Regions from separate parts of the Pantoea rwandensis genome, predicted to be linked through region 3. Evidence: predicted binding sites of a transcription regulator. Region 3 holds the regulator's gene; each other region holds the start of a gene.
The links. The regulator sigma-54, encoded in region 3, starts transcription at its own class of promoters, with help from an activator protein. The targets are predictions, from matches to a motif close to GTTGGCACANNTTTCGCTNT.

Region 1: glnA (glutamate--ammonia ligase) is a predicted target of sigma-54. The motif match lies at 2,850-2,869, and genes of this name have one in related genera.
Region 2: LH22_RS17705 (gamma-glutamyltransferase family protein) is a predicted target of sigma-54. The motif match lies at 1,800-1,819, and genes of this name have one in related genera.
Region 4: glnK (P-II family nitrogen regulator) is a predicted target of sigma-54. The motif match lies at 1,088-1,107, and genes of this name have one in related genera.

The regions. Positions count from the first base shown of each region.
Region 1 is NZ_CP009454.1:570,571-575,661, forward strand. It holds gene glnG (nitrogen regulation protein NR(I)) at 1-48, opposite strand, end outside; gene glnL (nitrogen regulation protein NR(II)) at 56-1,105, opposite strand; gene glnA (glutamate--ammonia ligase) at 1,292-2,701, opposite strand; gene typA (ribosome-dependent GTPase TypA) at 3,142-4,962, shown strand.
Region 2 is NZ_CP009454.1:3,844,932-3,850,022, reverse strand. It holds gene hpxX (oxalurate catabolism protein HpxX) at 1-113, opposite strand, end outside; gene LH22_RS17705 (gamma-glutamyltransferase family protein) at 125-1,711, opposite strand; gene hpxU (MurR/RpiR family transcriptional regulator HpxU) at 1,888-2,727, shown strand; gene LH22_RS17695 (transporter substrate-binding domain-containing protein) at 2,922-3,707, shown strand; gene LH22_RS17690 (amino acid ABC transporter permease) at 3,712-4,380, shown strand; gene LH22_RS17685 (amino acid ABC transporter permease) at 4,377-5,033, shown strand; gene LH22_RS17680 (amino acid ABC transporter ATP-binding protein) at 5,014-5,091, shown strand, end outside.
Region 3 is NZ_CP009454.1:4,223,518-4,228,608, reverse strand. It holds gene rapZ (RNase adapter RapZ) at 1-255, opposite strand, end outside; gene ptsN (PTS IIA-like nitrogen regulatory protein PtsN) at 308-790, opposite strand; gene hpf (ribosome hibernation promoting factor) at 953-1,240, opposite strand; gene rpoN (RNA polymerase factor sigma-54) at 1,262-2,695, opposite strand; gene lptB (LPS export ABC transporter ATP-binding protein) at 2,744-3,469, opposite strand; gene lptA (lipopolysaccharide ABC transporter substrate-binding protein LptA) at 3,475-4,029, opposite strand; gene lptC (LPS export ABC transporter periplasmic protein LptC) at 3,998-4,576, opposite strand; gene kdsC (3-deoxy-manno-octulosonate-8-phosphatase KdsC) at 4,573-5,091, opposite strand, start outside.
Region 4 is NZ_CP009454.1:3,683,932-3,689,022, reverse strand. It holds gene LH22_RS16990 (SmdB family multidrug efflux ABC transporter permease/ATP-binding protein) at 1-900, shown strand, start outside; gene glnK (P-II family nitrogen regulator) at 1,160-1,498, shown strand; gene amtB (ammonium transporter AmtB) at 1,532-2,821, shown strand; gene tesB (acyl-CoA thioesterase II) at 2,893-3,756, opposite strand; gene LH22_RS16970 (YbaY family lipoprotein) at 3,961-4,518, shown strand; gene LH22_RS16965 (MGMT family protein) at 4,905-5,091, opposite strand, start outside.

The sequences.
Region 1 (5,091 bases), 670 kb from region 3:
GCGGATGGAGCTATCGTCATCGACGATCCAGACTATCCCTCGTTGCATAGAAACCTCACTGGCGAATAGGCAGGTAAACCGAGAATTCGGTGTGTCCTGGCCAACTGTTAAATTCTATTTTTCCTGAATGCTGATCGATCAGGCTGCGGGCGATGGAGAGACCTAAACCGGTTCCTCCTTCACGACCACTCACCATCGGATAGAACAGCGTGTCCTGTAGCTGAGCAGGAATCCCAGGGCCATCATCTTCAATATCGATACGCGCCACCAGCCGATAACGGGTGCCGTGCAGCGTCAGCTGAAACGCGGTACGGGTACGGATCACGATAGTGCCGCCTTCGTCACCCAGCGCCTGCAGTGCATTACGCACCACGTTGAGCAGCACCTGCTCAATCTGATCGGGATCGTGTGGCAGCTCGGGCAGGCTCGGGTCGTAATCACGCACCAGCGAGACATTGTCCGGTAACTCCATCGACACCAGATTGACCACGCGCTCCGCCACCTGATGAATGCTTTGTGTGACGTGCATACCGGGCTGTTGGGGCCCCAGTAAACGATCAACCAGATTACGCAGGCGGTCCGCCTGTTCGATAATAATCCGGGTGTATTCATGCAGCGAAGGATCGGGCAGAGCACGCGTTAATAACTGCGCGGCGCCGCGTAAACCTCCGAGCGGGTTTTTAATTTCATGCGCCAGTCCGCGCACTAAATCACGTGCGGCGACCTGCTGAGCATGTTGCAGCTGTTCCTGGCTGAGACGGCGTTGATTATCCATCGGCGCCATTTCCAGCAGGATAAGGCCATCGGGTAGACGCTGTGCGGTCAGCGACATAATGTGCGCGCGGCCATCGACCACTAGCGTCACTTCGCTGTCGGTAAAGCCCTGGCCTGCTCCAAGACTCTCGCTCATCACCTCAATATTCAGCGAAAAATAGCCGGTTAATTCCGGTAATGGCGTGCCGAACAATTTGCGTGAGCTTTGTGCCAGTAATTGCTGCGCTGCCGGATTGGCATAATGGATAACCAGATCGTTATCGACCAGCAAAATACTGTTGATTAGAGAGTTAAGAATCTGCCCCGCGTCGGGCAATGTGCCAGTTGCCATACAGCGTTCCTCTGCACTAAATTAGTGCATTATAGCCTTTTGGGACTGAAAACTATCATTCGAACGAAGAATTCGCGGTGAAAAAAGCCCATCCGGAGATGGGCTAAAGTTTCCACGGCAACAAAAAAACGTTCAGGTTATTTACGCCGCCAATAAGCGGCGTGAAATGCGCTGAAATTTTTTAAATTAAACGCTGTAGTACAGTTCGAACTCAACGGGGTGCGGAGTCATGCGCACGCGGTCAACTTCTGGCTTACGCAGTTCGATGTACGCGTCGATTGCGTCATCAGTGAACACGCCGCCACGGGTCAGGAACTCGCGGTCTTCGTTCAGTGCGTTCAGTGCTTCTTCCAGAGAGCCTGCAACTTTTGGAATCTCAGCTTCTTCTTCCGGAGGCAGGTCATACAGGTTTTTGTCCATCGCATCGCCAGGGTGGATTTTGTTGATAACACCATCAAGACCCGCCATCAGCAGCGCGGTGAAGGCCAGGTACGGGTTAGCCGCTGGATCCGGGAAGCGTGCTTCGATACGACGTGCTTTCGGGCTCGCAACCACTGGGATACGAATTGAAGCTGAACGGTTACGTGCTGAGTAAGCCAGCATAACAGGTGCTTCGTAACCCGGGACCAGACGCTTGTACGAGTTGGTGGTTGGGTTAGCCAGGGCGTTGATCGCTTTAGCGTGCTTGATGATACCGCCGATGTAGAACAGAGCAGTTTCAGACAGGCCGCCGTACTTGTCGCCAGAGAACAGGTTCACGCCGCCTTTTGACAGGGACATGTGGCAGTGCATACCAGAACCGTTATCGCCGAACATTGGCTTAGGCATGAAGGTTGCTGTTTTGCCGTACGCGTGAGCAACGTTGTGCACCACGTATTTGTAGATCTGAATTTCGTCAGCTTTTTTGGTCATGGTGTTGAAGCGGGTAGCCACTTCGTTCTGACCTGCTGTTGCAACTTCGTGGTGGTGAGCTTCAACCACCAGACCCATCTGCTCCATGGTCAGACACATAGCAGAACGGATGTCCTGAGCTGAGTCGACTGGTGGAACCGGGAAGTAACCGCCTTTCAGACCTGGACGGTGACCTTTGTTTCCGCCTTCGTATTCTTTACCGGTGTTCCATGCGGCTTCGATATCATCGATAGCGACGTGTGAACCTGAAGTAGAAGAACCGAAACGGATGTCATCGAACAGGAAGAACTCTGGCTCAGGTCCAAACAGCACGGTATCCGCGATGCCTGAAGAACGCAGGAACTCTTCTGCACGTTTAGCAATGGAGCGTGGGTCACGGTCGTAGCCCTGCAGCGTGCCTGGCTCGAGGATGTCACAACGGATGATCAGCGTTGGATCTTCGAAGAACGGATCCATAACCGCAGTGGTCGCATCCGGCATCAGCACCATGTCTGATTCGTTAATGCCTTTCCAGCCACCGATGGATGAGCCATCGAACATTTTGCCTTCTTCGAAGAAGTCAGCGTTAACCTGGTGAGCAGGGATAGTAACGTGCTGTTCTTTACCTTTGGTATCGGTAAAACGCAGGTCAACAAACTTAACTTCGTGCTCGTTCATCATCGAGAGGACGTGTTCAGCGGACATACTTAAACTCTCCTGGAAATGGTCATAATCGTCATGGTGAGAGAACTTCGTTGCCTGGAATGTGTCACGCTTACTGACCACCCCTAACCAAGATCTCGGCAAGCTCTTTTCAACCGTTGTATAACTGTCGTTTTCGCTTGAAAGATATAAAGCGAATTCTGTGCCAACTTTATTACAATGGTAAAAATGGCGCTGTGACGCGCTCTTTCGTGAGTCGGTCACTGCACCAGTATGGATGATTCGCACTAATTTGGTGCTTCACAGATCAATTATCGCCCCAAAAAGGTGCAAAATCCCATCGCAGTGCAGATTAATGCACCGTTATTGGTGCTAAAAAACAGCACTAAGAGAAACTTTAAGGGAATACTGTGATCATGTTCAGTCTTTCGCTTAATCCGTGTACAATACCGCGTTATTTCTATAATGCCTGAGGCAAAGCTGTGATCGAAAATTTGCGTAACATCGCCATCATCGCGCACGTTGACCATGGTAAGACCACCCTGGTTGACAAGCTGTTACAACAGTCCGGTACTTTTGATGCTCGTACCGAAGCGACTGAGCGCGTAATGGACTCCAACGATTTGGAGAAAGAGCGTGGGATTACCATCCTCGCAAAAAACACCGCCATCAAATGGAACGACTACCGTATCAACATCGTTGATACCCCAGGACACGCCGATTTCGGTGGTGAAGTGGAACGTGTTATGTCCATGGTGGACTCGGTGCTTCTGGTTGTAGATGCGATGGATGGCCCTATGCCGCAAACCCGCTTCGTAACCAAAAAAGCCTTTGCTCATGGTTTGAAGCCGATTGTAGTCATCAACAAAGTTGACCGTCCGGGCGCGCGTCCTGATTGGGTTGTTGATCAGGTGTTTGACCTGTTCGTTAACCTCGACGCGACTGACGAGCAGCTGGACTTCCCTATCATTTATGCGTCAGCGCTGAATGGTATCGCCGGTCTGGATCACAACGACATGGCAGACGACATGACCCCGCTGTACCAGGCGATTGTGGATCGTGTTTCTCCACCACAGGTTGAAGTTGAAGCCCCACTGCAGATGCAGATCTCGCAGCTGGACTACAACAACTACCTGGGCGTTATCGGCATTGGCCGCATCAAGCGCGGTAAAATCAAGCCGAACCAGCAAGTCACTATCATAGATAGCGAAGGCAAAACCCGTAACGGTAAAGTCGGTAAAGTACTGGGCCATCTGGGTCTGGAACGTATCGAGAGCGCCGAGGCTGAAGCAGGCGATATCATCGCTGTGACCGGTCTGGGCGAGCTGAACATCTCTGACACCATCTGCGACACGCAGAAGGTTGAAGCGCTGCCAGCCCTGAGCGTCGATGAACCAACCGTTACCATGTTCTTTAACGTCAACACTTCACCTTTCTGCGGTAAAGAAGGTAAGTATGTGACTTCGCGCCAGATCCTGGAGCGTTTGAACAAAGAGCTGGTACACAACGTGGCACTGCGCGTTGAAGAAACCGAAGATTCAGACGCATTCCGTGTGTCTGGTCGTGGTGAGCTGCACTTGTCTGTTCTGATCGAGAACATGCGTCGTGAAGGTTTCGAGCTGGCGGTATCCCGTCCGAAAGTTATCTTCCGCGAATTCGAAGGCCGTAAACAAGAGCCATTCGAAAACGTGACCCTCGACATCGAAGAAACCCACCAGGGTTCAGTGATGCAGGCGATGGGTGAGCGTAAAGGCGATCTGAAAAACATGGATCCAGATGGCAAAGGCCGTGTACGTCTCGACTACATGATCCCAAGCCGTGGCCTGATCGGCTTCCGTAACGAATTCATGACCATGACTTCAGGTACCGGTCTGCTGTACTCCACCTTCAGCCACTATGACGATGTGCGTCCAGGCGAAGTGGGCCAGCGTCAGAACGGTGTACTGATCTCTAACGGCCAGGGTAAAGCAGTCGCATTCGCACTGTTCAGCCTGCAGGATCGCGGTAAGCTGTTCCTGGGTCACGGTGCTGAGGTTTATGAAGGCCAGATCATCGGTATTCACAGCCGTTCTAACGACCTGACAGTTAACTGCCTGACCGGTAAGAAACTGACCAACATGCGTGCGTCAGGTACTGACGAAGCGACCACTCTGGTTCCACCGCAGAAAATGACGCTGGAGCAGGCTATCGAGTTCATCGATGATGACGAACTGGTAGAAGTGACTCCGCAGTCAGTCCGTATTCGTAAACGTCACCTGACCGAGAACGACCGTAAGCGTGCGTCTCGCGGCGGTAAAGAGTAAGCGAAACAGTCTGATATTTAAGCCCCGCATCGCGGGGCTTTTTTGTGCCTGCAACCCGCTGCAACGCTCGCTTTGTGAAAGTTGTCCCCGATTCCAGAACGCTTATTTCCTCCTCATCGTACCTGTTCA
Region 2 (5,091 bases), 380 kb from region 3:
GCGATGCGATTGAACTGCACCAGCAATTCAGCGCGACGTGCTTCGTCCAGCTCCAGAGCCAGAATCTGTTCCATTTGAGCGATATAAGCCGCCCAGTCCGGTTGCGAATGCATGATGGTTTCCTTTAAAAGCCGGCTGCGCTGCCGTTGCTACGTGGATCGAAGGCACCTTCCAGCATGCCGTTATTGTGTCTGACGATGGCGCCAGCGTGGCCGACTACTTCGCTGAAATCAGGCAACAGCTCAACGTCATGGCCGAGTTCGCGCAACTGCTGCACCGTTTCTGCTGACATGCGCGCTTCGAGTTTGAGAGAGTCAGAGGATTGTCCCCAGGTTCGCCCCAGCAACCAGCGCGGTGCACTGACCGCCTGTTGCAGTGGCTGTCCCTGAATGACGTGGCGGGTAAAAATCGCCGCCTGCGTTTGTGGTTGGCCATCGCCCCCCATTGATCCGTAAACCATCGTGCGACCATCTTTCAGGCGCGCAGCCGCTGGATTTAAGGTATGGAACGGTTGTTTACCAGGTTCCAGCGCCAGCAGATGGCCCGGTTGCAGGCTAAAGGCGGCACCACGGTTTTGCCAGGTAATGCCTGTGCCCGGCAGTACGACGCCGCTGCCAAATTCGTGATAGATACTTTGGATAAAGGAGACGGCTAAGCCGCTGCTGTCCATCACGCCCATCCACACGGTATCGCCAGGACCTCGTCCGGTTCCCCACGGTGCGGCTTGCTGGTGGTTAATTTGCGCCGCCAGTGTGGCAAGGTGATCGGCATCGAGCAGCTCTTGCACATTGAAGTCGATGTGACGTGGATCGGTGATGTGTTTGTCGCGCAAGGCAAAGGCTTTTTTGGTGGCCTCAACAATGCGGTGCACGGTTTGTGCCTCATCCGCCTCTGCCATGTTCAACCGGTCGGTGATGCCCAGAATTGCCAGCGATACCAAACCTTGCGTCGGTGGCGTCATATTCCAGATGTCGCCCTCGCTGTGTGCCAGATGTAACGGCGTGCAGCGGCGCGCGTGCTGTTTCTGAAGATCTTCCAGGGTGATCGGCATACCCAGCGCGGTCATTTCACGTGCCAGATGGTGGGCCAGCTCGCCGCGATAGAAACTCTCCAGACCCTGTTCACTCAACACGCTAAGCGTATTGGCAAGCGCGGGCTGGGTAAAACGGCTACCGGCGCCAGGCACGGTGCCGTCAGGCAAGAAGGTCGCAGCGAAGCCAGGCTGATCAAGTAATTCATGTTGCTTTGCGGCAGTGGCCGCAGCCTGCGATGCAGTAACAGGAATGCCATCGGCAGCATAGCGAATGGCGTCACGCAGTAAACGGGCTAACGGCAACGGCGCAGAACCTAGCTCTTCAGCCAGCGTTAACGCCTCCTGCCAGCCACTCACCGTGCCCGCTACGGTTAGCGCGGCTTTAGGACCGCGATGCGGAATGTGGCTTTCGCCGTGATAGAAGTCGAGGTGCGCCAGCGAGCCTGCTGCGCCACTGGCATCGATAGCGATAGGATCGCCATTGGGCGGCACGACCAACCAAAAGCCATCGCCGCCCAAGCCGTTCATGTGCGGATAGACAACCGCGATAGTGGCCGCGGCCGCCACCATCGCTTCAATCGCGTTGCCGCCTTCGCGTAAAACCGCCAGTGCGCTTTCACTGGCGAGATGATGTGGGGTGACGGCCATGCCGAGCGGAGCCATGTTGCTCTGTATCATAGTGAACTCTTCATCATTGATTCTTTTGTAGGGGGGATTAGGTTAGTGGTCGCCATAATGGGAGCCCCTACAAATCCGTGAGGAGATCTAAGCAAGAGCTGTTCCAGTTTTGGTTGGACATCAATGTGGATCGATTTGTGCTAGCTTGTGATGAAACGAAAGTTACAGGACCCATGATGAAACAGCTTGATGAACGCCTTCGCAGTCACTATCCGCAGCTGTCGCCGCAGGAGCAGCGTATTGCTGATTTTGTGTTTGACCATTTTGATGACCTGATCAGCTACAACAGCGCAGAGCTGGCGCGGCTGAGCGGGGTATCGAAGGCGACAGTCAGCCGCCTGTTTAAACGTCTGGGCTATGAGAAATACAAGGACATGCGTGATGAGCTGCGTACGCTGCGTCAGAGCGGCATGCCCCTCACCGACAACCGCGATGCGGTGCAGGGCAATACCTTACTGTCGCGTCATTACAAGCAGGAGATGGCGAACCTGACGCAGTGGGTGAACAGCATCGACCCGCAGCAGTTTGGCGAAGTGATTCAGGCGATGGGTGACGCAAAGCGGGTGTTTATTATCGGCATGCGTAACGCCTATCCGGTGGCATTGCACCTGCGCCAGCAGTTAATGCAGGCGCGTCCGCAGGTACATGTGCTCCCGCAACCCGGCCAGACGCTGGGCGAGGAGTTGGTGGATATCACATCCGAAGATATCGTGGTGGTGATGGCCTTCCGTCGCCGTCCACGCATCATCCGCCCCCTGATGCAGCAGCTACAGCAGAGCAACATCCCGGTGCTGGCGCTGTGCGAGCCGCAGGCGCAAGGCATTATCACCCTGGCACACTGGCAGCTGTGTGCGCCGCTCGACAGCGTCTCCGCCTTTGATAGCTATGCCTCGGCGATGAGTCTGATCAACCTGCTGGCGAATGCACTGCTGCATGAAATGCTGTCGCAAGGTCGTCAGCGTATTCATCAAATTGCCGATCTTTATCAGCATCTGGATGAACTGGAACACCGATAGTGGGCACCACTTTGGTGCTTTGCACCTTTTTGGATCGGGTTTTTATGCGGGCTTAAAGCCCGTTTTTATCGCCCCAAACTCCGTGTTTATTCGTTTTTCTTCCCTTTACTCCTCGCACCCTGTGGTTGGCACATTAGTTGCAAATCGTTTTATCAAGAATCTTTTGTTTCACGATAAACTCACCGGGGTGCATAATGAAAAAAGTTTTACTGGCAGTCGCAGGCGCAGCATTGCTGATGGCTCAGGTCGGCAGTGCGATGGCCGATCAGCTACAAGACATTCAGAAGCGTGGCGTCATCCGCATTGCGGTGCCGCAGGACTTCCCGCCGTTTGGTTCAGTTGGCACGGATTTGCAGCCGCAGGGCTATGACATCGACATGGCCAAGTACCTGGCAAAGGAGATGAAACTGAAGTTGCAGCTGGTCCCTGTTTCCAGCGCCAACCGCGTGCCGTATCTGCAAACCGATAAAGTGGATCTGGTGATCTCCAGCATGGGCAAAAACGCCGAACGCGAGAAAGTGATCGATTTCAGCCGTGCCTATGCGCCGTTCTTCCTCGGCGTATTTGGTCCAAAAGGCGAGCCACTGAAAGATGCGGCGGCATTGAGCGGCAAATCAATTGGTGTGACGCGCGGTGCAGTGGAAGACATGGTGTTGAGCGATGTGGCGCCAAAAGATGCTCAGGTAAAGCGTTATGAAGATAACAACACCACGCTGTCAGCCTATCTTTCTGGTCAAGTGCAGTACGTCGCGACCGGTAACCTCGTGGTAGCGGCCATTGCGCGCCAGAACGCAGAAAAAGCACCGGTGCCGCAGTTCATGCTGAAAGATTCACCGTGCTTTATCGGTCTGAAGAAAGATGAACCGGCGCTGAAAGACAAAGTGAATGCGTTGATTGAGCAGGGCATCAAAGACGGTACGCTGAACAAGCTGTCAGAAGAGTGGCTGAAAGCCCCACTGCCAGCCAACCTCGGCGCATAACGCAATGATTGGGCAACTCAATTTTGCAGATCTCTGGCCGCACTGGCCAGAGTTACTGGCAGGGCTGTGGGTCACGATTCAGATAACGGTTCTCGCCACGGTGGGCGGGGTGAGTCTGGGGATTCTCGGCGCGGCGCTGCGCAGTGGCAAACCGAGCTGGGCGAGTCGCATCTGGGGCGTTTATGTCGAGCTGATCCGTAACACGCCATTCGTGGTACAGCTGTTTTTTATCGTCTTTGGTTTGCCCAATCTTGGTCTGAAACTGACGGCGGGCGAAGCAGCGCTGCTGGCGATGTTGATTAACCTTGGCGCGTATAGCACTGAAATTATCCGTGCCGGGATTCAGGTGACGCCGAAAGGGCAGTGGGAAGCGGGCCGTGTGCTGGGGTTGACCCGCACGCAGACCTTTATCCGCGTGGTACTGCCGCCGTCGCTGCAACGAATTTATCCGGCGCTGGTCAGCCAGTGCATCATTGTGATGCTGGGTTCATCGGTGGTGTCGCAGGTGTCGTACGAAGAGCTGACCTTCGCCGCCAACCTGATTCAGTCGCGTACATTCTTGAGTTTTGAAGTCTATCTGGTGACCACGCTGATCTATCTGGCGTTGTCGATTGCCATGCGACAGCTGCTGCTGGCGCTGGGGCGTAAATGGTTTGGAGCGCAGCCCGCATGACAACCTTTACTGACTGGGACATCCTGCGCAACCTGCTGCTGGCGGCGCGCTGGACGATTTTACTGTCGCTGGTGGCTTTTTTCGGCGGCACGCTGGTGACCTTACCGCTGCTGTTTTTGCGCCTGCTGAATCGCCCATGGCTGACGCGCCTGATTCGCTGCTACACCGAACTGTTTCAAGGTACGCCGTTGTTGATGCAGCTGTTCCTCGCCTTCTTTGGCGTCGGGCTGTTTGGCATTGATGTGGCACCCTGGACCGCCGCTTCGCTGGCATTGACCTTCTACACCAGCGCATTTTTGGTGGATATCTGGCACGGCAGTATTCGTGCGCTGCCGAAAGGCCAGTGGGAAGCATCGCGCTGCCTCGGCCTGACTTTTGGTCAAACGCTGTTTCGCGTGGTGGCACCACAGGCGATTCGCATCGCCATCGCGCCGACCGTGGGCTTTGCCGTTCAGGTGATCAAAGGCACCGCGCTGGCATCGATTATCGGTTTCGTCGAGCTGACTAAAGCCGGCACTATTTTGAACAATGTGACGTATCAGCCCTTTAAGGTATTTGGCCTGGTGGCGCTGGGTTACTTCCTGATGTGTTATCCGCTGTCGCGTTACAGCCAGTACCTGGAGAAAAAATTCAATGCCGCTCATCACCATTAATCAGGTCCAGAAGTACTACGGCGACAACCACGTTCTGAAAGGTGTCGATCTGGATATC
Region 3 (5,091 bases):
CAGGAACAGTAGCTGTGGTGAAAACGAATCCGGCAGATTATTGAGCGCCGTTTCAAACACCTCCGGCGATTCAGGCATGTTGCGCACATCAATGCTGACGGCCGCCGAAATATTGCGCTCTGTTAAGGTGTTCGCTAATTCCGGTAGCAGCACCACGGGCAGATTATCGACACAGTAAAATCCCATGTCTTCCAGGGCACGCAGTGCGACCGATTTTCCTGAGCCTGACCGACCGCTAACGATCATCAGCACCATCACATTTCTCCCGTTTTAAACCGACGAATAGGCCGGTAAATGTGTCTGTCGCTTAAGAGTGTTCTTCCTGAGCTTCTGTGATAATGGCATAGAGTTCTTCATCACTCTGTGCCGCACGCAAACGGCGGCAGACGGTTTTGTCCGCCAGACGTTTAGCGACCAGCGACAGCGTATGCAAATGGGTTTTGCACTGGTCTGCAGGCACCAGCAGAGCAAACAGCAGATCAACCGGCTGATTGTCCACTGCGTCAAAGGCGATCGGTTGGTCGAGGCTGATAAACACACCAACGGCGCGCAGCGTATCCTCTTCCAGTTTGCCATGCGGAATGGCGATACCGTTGCCAATGCCCGTACTGCCCATACGTTCGCGGGTCAGAATGGCTTCAAATAGTGTCTGGTGCGGCAGATTGAGCTGCTTTGCTGCCAACTCGCTGATAATTTCCAGCGCGCGTTTTTTACTCTGGCAGTGTACGCCGCTACGGGTACAGTCCAGTGAGAGGACCGAGCTCAATTCCAGTGTCAGATCGTTGTTCATCATCGTTTCACTTGCGAGTTCACATAGCCGCAAGGTTAACGCCATTCATAGCACAATGGCGAGTCTCCCGTTGGCGCTTGCGCAGATGACAAAACGGGGCGGTTAACCCGCCCCATTTGCGCTCTGAGTGCCGAATCGGTCAGCACTCTGCAAGCATGAAGGTTAGTGTTTTTTCAGTTTGTCTTTGTGTTTGGTCAGCTGACGGGAAAGCTTGTCGATTAACCCGTCGATGGCCGCGTACATGTCTTCCGCTTCCCCTGTGGCGTGCAGCTCTCCGCCATTGACGTGCAGTGTTGCTTCCGCAATCTGCGTCACCTTCTCCACTTTCAGAACAATATAAACCTGATTGATACGATCAAAGTAGTGTTCCAGTTTGGCAAATTTGCTATTTACAAATTCGCGCAGCGGTTCAGTGATTTCAACATTCAGTCCGGTCAGGTTTAGCTGCATAGGTCTTCCTTCTTCGTTCGGTCAAACCAACTGCTTGCGCTGGTTTGATGGCGGTATAGATAAAGACTCGCGATATTTAGCAACCGTACGTCGCGCCACCATGATGCCCTGATCGGATAACATGGAGGTGAGTTTGCTGTCGCTCAAGGGTTTTGCGGGGTTTTCCGCGGAGATCAATTTCTTCACCAGTGCACGGATCGCCGTGGAAGAGGCTTCGCCACCGCCTTCGGTATTCACATGGCTGGAGAAAAAATATTTTAATTCAAAGATGCCACGCGGGCTGTGCAGGTACTTTTGCGTGGTCACACGGGAAATGGTGGATTCATGCATATCCACGGCCTGGGCGATATCAGCCAGCACCATCGGCCGCATGTATTCCTCGCCCTGTTCAAAGAACGCCTGCTGCTGCTCGACAATACAACGCGTCACTTTGAGCAGTGTGTCGTTGCGGCTTTCGAGGCTTTTAATCAGCCATTTGGCTTCCTGCAAATTACTGCGAATGAATTGGCTGTCGCTGTCGTTACGCGCGGAGCCGCCCATCGCGGCGTAATGTTGATTAATCTTCAGGCGCGGCAAACTGTCTGAATTCAGTTCAACCGTCCAGCGCTTACTGGTTTTACGCACCAGTACATCAGGAATCACATACTCGGGTTCGCTGGTGTTGATCGATTGGCCGGGACGGGGATCAAGTGACTGAATCAGCAGCATCGCGTCTTTCAGCACGTCTTCCTTGAGGCGTGTGACACGCATCAGGCTGCGAAAATCATGGTTGGCCAGCAGATCCAGATGTTCACTGACGATCAACCGCGCTTCTGCCAGCATTGGCGCATCGGCAGCGTATTGTGAAAGTTGCACCAGCAAGCAGTCACGTAGATCACGAGCACCGACACCGACAGGATCAAAGCGCTGAACACGCTTCAGCACCGCTTCAACCTCTTCCAGCGTCAGATCTTCATCACCAATGCTGTCGCAGATGTCCTGGACGGAAACGGTGAGATAGCCCGTGTCATCAATGGCGTCGACAATTGAAGTGGCAATCGCGCGGTCGGTATCCGTAAACGGCGTGAGCTCCACTTGCCACATCAGGTAGTCCTGCAGTGACTGGGTGGTTTCGCCTTGATAAACCGGCAGCTCATCATCCTGGTAATCGGTACCCGTGCCAGAAGGCGTGCCCGCGGTGTAGATTTCATCCCAGGTGGCGTCGAGTGGAAGCTCCTCGGGCATCTCTTTCTGTTCGAGGGCTTCACGTGTGTCTAACGAGTCGCTCTCCTGATGCTCACGTGAATCGACTTCTTCATGTAGATCGGTTTGCTCAAGCAGCGGATTGCTTTCCAGCGCCAGTTGCAGTTCCTGCTGGAGTTCAAGCGTAGAGAGTTGCAGCAGACGAATGGCCTGCTGCAACTGTGGGGTCATCGCCAGCTGTTGGCTGAGCCTGAGTTGCAAACCTTGCTTCATAATTCTGCTTGAATTTCCTAAGCAAATGTCGTGAATAACGACACCTTATCAGAGTCTGAACTCTTCGCCCAAATAAACCCGTTTAACCTGCTCATCTGCAAGAATTTCATCAGGCGTGCCATGCGCGATCAGATGTCCCTGGCTCACGATGTAAGCACGTTCGCACACCGCAAGCGTTTCACGCACGTTGTGATCGGTGATCAACACGCCAAGACCGCTGTCGCGTAGGTGTTCGATGATTTTTTTGATATCGATGACTGAGATCGGGTCAACACCGGCAAAAGGTTCATCCAGCAGGATAAATTTGGGGTTGGCTGCCAGAGCGCGAGCGATTTCAACACGGCGTCGCTCACCACCGGAAAGCGCCTGGCCCATGCTGTCACGCAGATGCTCAATGTGGAACTCTTCCATCAATTCATTGGCACGATCCTGACGCTGCTCTTCCGTTAAATCATCGCGGATTTGCAACACTGCCATCAAATTGTCGAACACGCTTAGACGGCGGAAGATTGACGCTTCCTGCGGCAGATAGCCAATACCACGGCGCGCTCGCGCATGCAGCGGCAGAATACTGATATCTTCGTCATCGATCACGATGCGGCCTGCATCACGCGGCACAATCCCGACAACCATGTAGAATGTGGTAGTCTTGCCGGCACCGTTTGGACCTAGCAGGCCGACAATCTCGCCAGATTTTACCTGCAGGCTGACATCTTCCACCACGCGGCGGCCTTTATAGGCTTTCGCCAGGTTTTCAGCGACTAATGTGGCCATAGCGATCAGTTACTCTTTTTAGGGCTCGTGGACGAGCCGTTTTTGTCCTGCAACTGCGACGGCACCAGTACGGTGGTGACGCGTTTGCTTTCGCCCTGGCTAAACGCCTGCATTTTCTGCTCTTTCACCAGGTAAGTGATGCGATCGCCTTTGATGTTGCTGTCCAGCTGCTGAATGAAGGCATTGCCCGTCAGTTCAACGAAATCGTTCGCCAGCTCATAATGCAGTTTTGAGGCGTGGCCCTGCACGGGTTTGCCGTTATCCTGCATCTGGTAGAAGGTGGCGGGAGCGCCGTAGGCATCCACGATAGTTTTTTTACTGTCGCCACCTGGACGTGTGACCACCACCTTGTCAGCGGTGATTTTGATTGAACCCTGAGTCACGATGACATTGCCGGTAAAGGTCGCCACGTTGCCTTGCAGATCCAGCGCCTGATTCACCGAATCAATATTAACGGGCTTGTCAGAATCGCCCGTCAGGGCCAGCGCGGGCAGGCTGGTCGCCAGTAAGGCGCTCACCAACAACAACTTAAGGCTGTTTTTGTTCATTTTGGATTTCATAGGAAGTTTTGACCTTTTCAAGCAGCTGGGCATTCTTGGTTCGTAAATTGCCGCGCATCTTCATGCCAGTGGAATTAAAACTGCGGCCAAATAGGGTGACTTGATCGTCAGATGTCACATCCTGGGTGACCAGATTAACCTGAGCCGTATCGGTAATAATGCGCTCAAGTTGAGAATCCTGGGTCAGGGTATTCACTTCGACGTGACCATATAGATAAAGCATACGATCTTTGGTCAGCTTTGCCTTATCGGCACGTATTGTCCAGGTGGGCACTTTATTTTCATCATACGTGGTTGCAACCGGATTATCGAACCAGCTCACCTCATCTGCCGCAAAGTAAGTCACTTTATCCGAGATCAGTTTGTACGCCAGCGCGCCCGTGGGGTTGTACACCACAGAATGGGACTTCTCGCTGGTATAGGTTGGCTCCTGGCTATTGGTCGCCATCGGCGCTTCGCTATCGTCCTGGTTGGTGAGATTCCAGCCGATCAGCACCAGGGCGATCAAGGCCAAAATCAGCGTTATCCAACGCCTGCTCTTACTCATACTGATTGCCCTTTGGCATCCTCAAATTTGTTCTGCGCCATCAAAATCAGATCGCAGAGTTCACGTACCGCACCACGGCCACCGGCAATGCGGGTGACGTAGTGTGCACGAGGTAATAACACGGGGTGGGCATCGGCAACGGCCACACTCAAACCGGCCTCCGCCATCACTGGCCAGTCGATCAAATCATCGCCGATGTAAGCCACTTGCTCAGCAGATAATGACAGTTTATCCAGGAGTTCACGCCACGCCAAAAGCTTATCTGATTGTCCCTGATAAAGATGCGTAATGCCGAGCGTCTGGCAACGATCTTCCAGCAGCTTCGCTTTGCGGCCCGTAATAATAGCCACTTCGATATCAGAGGTCAGCAGGCAGCGAATACCATAGCCATCACGGACGTTAAAGGCCTTCAATTCTTCGCCGTTGTTGCCCATGTAAATCACGCCGTCAGACATCACACCGTCGACATCGCAAATCAGTAGGCGAATCCGCGCCGCCCGAGCCATTACATCGGC
Region 4 (5,091 bases), 540 kb from region 3:
CGGCTGAACGAACCCTTGATTGAGCTCACCACGCAACAATCGATGCTGCAACAGGCGGTGGTTTCCGGCGAGCGTATCTTCGAACTGATGGATGCCACTCAACAGGGATACGGCACGGATAACCTGCCGTTGGCCTCAGGGCGTATTACCTTGCACGATGTCAGTTTTGCCTACCGCGATAATCGGGATGTACTGAGCCATATCAGCCTCGAGGTGCCGGCGCGCGGTTTTGTGGCGCTGGTGGGGCATACAGGCAGTGGCAAAAGTACGCTGGCGAATTTACTGATGGGATATTATCCGGTGACACGCGGCAGCATCGAGCTGGATGGTCGCCCCTTATCGCAGCTGACGCATGAGGCGCTACGCCAAAGCGTCGCTATGGTGCAGCAGGATCCGGTGGTGCTGGCTGATACCTTGTTAGCCAACGTGCGGCTGGGACGCGATATCCCGGAAGAGCAAGTGTGGCAGGCACTGGAAAAAGTGCAGCTTGCCTCGCTGGCACGATCGATGTCAGAGGGCATTCACACGCGGCTGGGTGAACAAGGCAACAATTTGTCGGTCGGGCAAAAACAGTTGCTGGCGCTGGCGCGAGTGCTGGTTTCGCTGCCACAAATTTTGATCCTTGATGAAGCGACTGCCAATATCGATTCCGGTACCGAACAGGCGATTCAGCATGCGCTGCGTGCACTACGCCAGCACAGCACGCTGGTGGTGATTGCGCACCGTCTTTCTACTATCACTGAAGCGGATCAGATTTTGGTATTGCACCGTGGTCAGGTTGCCGAGCGGGGCACGCATGCACAGTTGCTGGCTCAACAGGGGCGTTACTGGCAGATGTATCAGCTACAGCAGGCGGGTGATGAACTCGCGGCGAGCATACCCGCTCAATCAGAAGGGTGAATTGCACCTTTTTTGCGCAGATTTATCGGATTGTTCTGTATTGATGCACTCCTTTGAGGCTGAAAGCACCAAAGGAGTGCAATATTGCAACACCTTTCTTTTGCCCTATTCCCAAACTGAGCCACTCATCACATAACGAAGCGCGATATAGCGCGTCCAGACCACTGACTGCTCCCCTTTTTTCATTTATGGCACAGCGTTTGCTTATATCTCCTCGTGTCCGCGAGACTCACTCAATTTATTATCTGGAGGGGAACGTATGAAGCTGGTTACCGTGGTAATCAAACCATTTAAGCTGGAGGACGTGCGTGAAGCTTTATCCTCCATTGGCATTCAGGGACTGACTGTTACCGAAGTGAAGGGGTTTGGTCGCCAGAAAGGTCACGCAGAGCTTTACCGCGGTGCCGAGTACAGCGTGAACTTCCTGCCAAAAGTTAAAATTGATATCGCGATTGCGGACGATCAACTCGATGAAGTGGTGGATGTCATCAGCAAAGCCGCTTACACCGGCAAAATTGGCGACGGCAAAATCTTCGTCGCAGAACTGCAGCGCGTTATTCGTATTCGTACCGGCGAGACCGACGAAGCAGCACTGTAACTGGGGCTCTGAATTGTGATGGGATGGAAAGAAATGAATAAAATGATGACTAAGTTGGGCCTCACCAGCCTGGCACTGTTACCGTCTCTGGCCATGGCGGCAGCACCTGCCGTTGCGGACAAAGCGGATAACGCCTTTATGATGATCTGTACTGCTCTGGTACTGTTTATGACGATTCCGGGCATCGCACTGTTTTACGGCGGTTTGATTCGCGGTAAAAACGTCCTGTCGATGCTGACCCAGGTTGCCGTGACCTTCGCATTAGTCTGCGTGCTGTGGGTGATTTACGGTTATTCGCTGGCCTTCAGCGAGGGCAACGCCTTCTTCGGTAACTTCCAGTGGGCGATGCTGAAAAATATCGAGCTGAAAGCGGTGATGGGCAGCTTCTATCAGTATATCCACGTCGCGTTCCAGGCTTCCTTCGCCTGTATCACCGTGGGCCTGATTGTGGGCGCGATTGCTGAACGTATTCGCTTCTCAGCAGTACTGATTTTTGTGGTGGTCTGGCTGACGCTCTCTTATCTGCCAATCGCACATATGGTGTGGGCTGGCGGTCTGCTGGCGCAAGACGGCGCGCTGGACTTCGCGGGTGGTACTGTTGTTCACATCAACGCCGCAGTTGCGGGTCTGGTGGGTGCTTATCTGGTGGGCAAACGTGCTGGCTTCGGTAAAGAAGCGTTCAAACCGCACAACCTGCCAATGGTCTTCACCGGTACTGCGATTCTGTATGTGGGCTGGTTTGGCTTCAACGCCGGTTCTGCTTCTTCTGCAAATGAAATCGCAGCCCTGGCCTTCCTGAATACTGTTGTGGCGACTGCAGGTGCGGTGCTGTCATGGGTGTTCGGTGAGTGGGCGATGCGTGGCAAACCTTCTCTGCTGGGTGCGTGTTCTGGCTTTATCGCCGGTCTGGTTGCTATCACCCCGGCTTGTGGTTATGTCGGTGTCGGCGGCGCGCTGATTATCGGTCTGGCCGGTGGCCTGGCAGGCATCTGGGGTGTGACCACCCTGAAGAAATGGCTGCGCGTGGATGACCCATGTGATGTGTTCGGTGTGCACGGCGTGTGCGGTATCCTGGGTTGTATTCTGACAGGTGTGTTCGCCTCCTCTTCACTGGGCGGCGTGGGCTACGCAGAAGGCGTGACCATGGGCCATCAGGTTTGGGTTCAGCTGTTCAGCTGCGGCGTGACCATCGTCTGGTCAGGTGTTGTCGCCTTCATCGGCTTCAAACTGGCGGATATGATCGTTGGCCTGCGTGTTCCAGAAGATCAGGAACGTGAAGGTCTGGATGTGAACAGCCACGGCGAGAACGCTTACAACCAGTAAGAAATGAGCGGTAGAAGAGCAGTGCGCTAAAATTATAAAAAGACGAGGGGGCGATAATATCGCCCCTTTTTTTATGCGTCGCGCTGGCGCATGACGCCTTCCTGAACCGTGGTCGCGACCAGTGTCCCATCCTGCGTGTAGAACTCCCCACGTACAAACCCACGTGCGCCTGAAGCTGAGGTGCTCACCACGCTGTACAGCAACCACTCTGAGAGGTCGAACGGGCGGTGGAACCACATGGAGTGGTCAATCGTCGCCACCTGCATGTCAGGCTCCAAAAAGCCTTTCCCGTGCGGCTGTAGCGCCACAGGCAGGAAGTTGAGATCCGAGGCGTAACCCAGCAGGTATTGGTGGATACGGCGATCGTCCGGCAGTTTGCCGTTGGCACGAATCCACACCTGGCGCATCGGCTCATCGACACGGCCCTTGAGCGGGTTATGGATTTGCACCGGCCGGATATCCAGCGGACGTTCAGCGAGAAACTTTTCTTTGAGTTTGAGCGGTAAATGGGCCGCCAGTTTTTGCGCCAGATCCTGCTCTGAGGGGAGATTGTCCGGGCCTGGCACCGGCGGCATGCTGTTCTGGTGCTCAAATCCGCTTTCCGGCGCCTGGAACGAGGCGGTCATATAGAAGATCGGCTGTCCGTTTTGCACCGCGCTGACGCGACGCGCGCTAAAACTTTTGCCGTCGCGCAGAGTTTCGACATCATAGATGATGGCTTTTTCGCTATCACCAGGGCGCAGGAAGTAGCTGTGAAAAGAGTGGATGATGCGCTCTTCCGGCACGGTTTGTTTTGCTGCGTATAACGCCTGACCGACGACCTGGCCGCCAAATACCTGGCGCAGGCCGAGATCTTCACTTTGGCCGCGAAACAGGCCTTCTTCGAGTTTTTCGAGATCGAGTAAATTAAGCAGGTTTTGCAGTGCCTGGCTCATAGCAGATTCCTCAGGGGGGCAATCGCGTCAGTGTGAAAGATCCGACCAGTTTCCGTCAATGATTTTGCCGTGATTTCAGCGAGCTGGCAGTGCTTTTGGGCGCAATCCGGTTTTTTGTGCCAGAATTAATGGCATTCGGCGGTTGAAAAGCTACCCAATAAATTGTCCGCCGACAATCATAGTGTTCATAAGGAGACGACATCGATGAAACTCTGGCATGTTATTAGCGGTGTGACGCTGGCGGCAGCATTGGCTGGCTGTGCCGATCACAGTAAGCCGGTAGCCACCCCAACGCTGGGCTCGGCCGTTGCGGGGCAGCAGGCCGCGATTACGCAGCCTAATGTTAGTGGTTCGGTGTACATTCGTCAGCGTATTGCGTTGCCGCCGGATGCAGTGTTAACCGTGACGCTGTCCGACGCTTCACTGGCCGATGCACCATCGAAAGTTCTGGCGCAGCATGTGGTGCGTACTGAAGGGAAACAGGCGCCGTTCCAGTTTGTGCTGCCGTTTAACCCGGCCGATATTCAGCCGAATGCGCGGATTCTGTTAAGTGCCGCTATCGCTATTGATGGCAAACTGGCGTTTATTACCGATACCGTGAAGCCGGTAATCAATCAGGGCGGTACGAAAGCGGAGCTGTTGCTGGTGCCAGTGACCAATATGGTAATGCAAACCACGCCAGGCGCAGCGACCACGGTGCCGTCAACGTCGCCAACGCAGGTGGTGCCTTCCGCTTCGGTGCCTGCGCCGACGAGTATGTAGTATAAGCAGGGGCGTGGATTTTACGCCTAAAAACAGGGCGGGGGAGTGTGCGGGCAGGCAACACTGTTGCGTAAAGCCGCTGTCTCGTCCCTGATCGCTCGGCACACGCCATCCCTGGCGTGTGACGCTTTACTCCACAGTGTTGCCTGCCCGCACCTCAGCATGGGTGCGAATTTGTGGAGTGACATCGGCTGATTGTCACAGATTGCTCGTCACTTTTATCTTTGGCTTGACGCTTTACTCCACAGCGTTGCCTGCCCGCACCTCAGCATGGGTGCGAGTTTGTGAGTGACATCGGCGGATTGTCCCAGAGTGCTCGTCACTTTTATCTTTGGCTTGACGCCTGACTTCACAGTTTGCCTGCACGCACCTCAGCATGGGTGCGCTTAGTACTTCCAGCGATACTTCTCTAATTCAATTTCACCGGCATCACTGACTTCGATGCCTTCGGCTTCCAGCGCATCACGCTGGCGGAAGAGATCATCGCCTTGCAGAGAAATACGGCCATGGCGATTGATGACGCGAAACCATGGCAGTTTGCTGCCCTCGGGTAAGCGACGTAATACGCCGCCG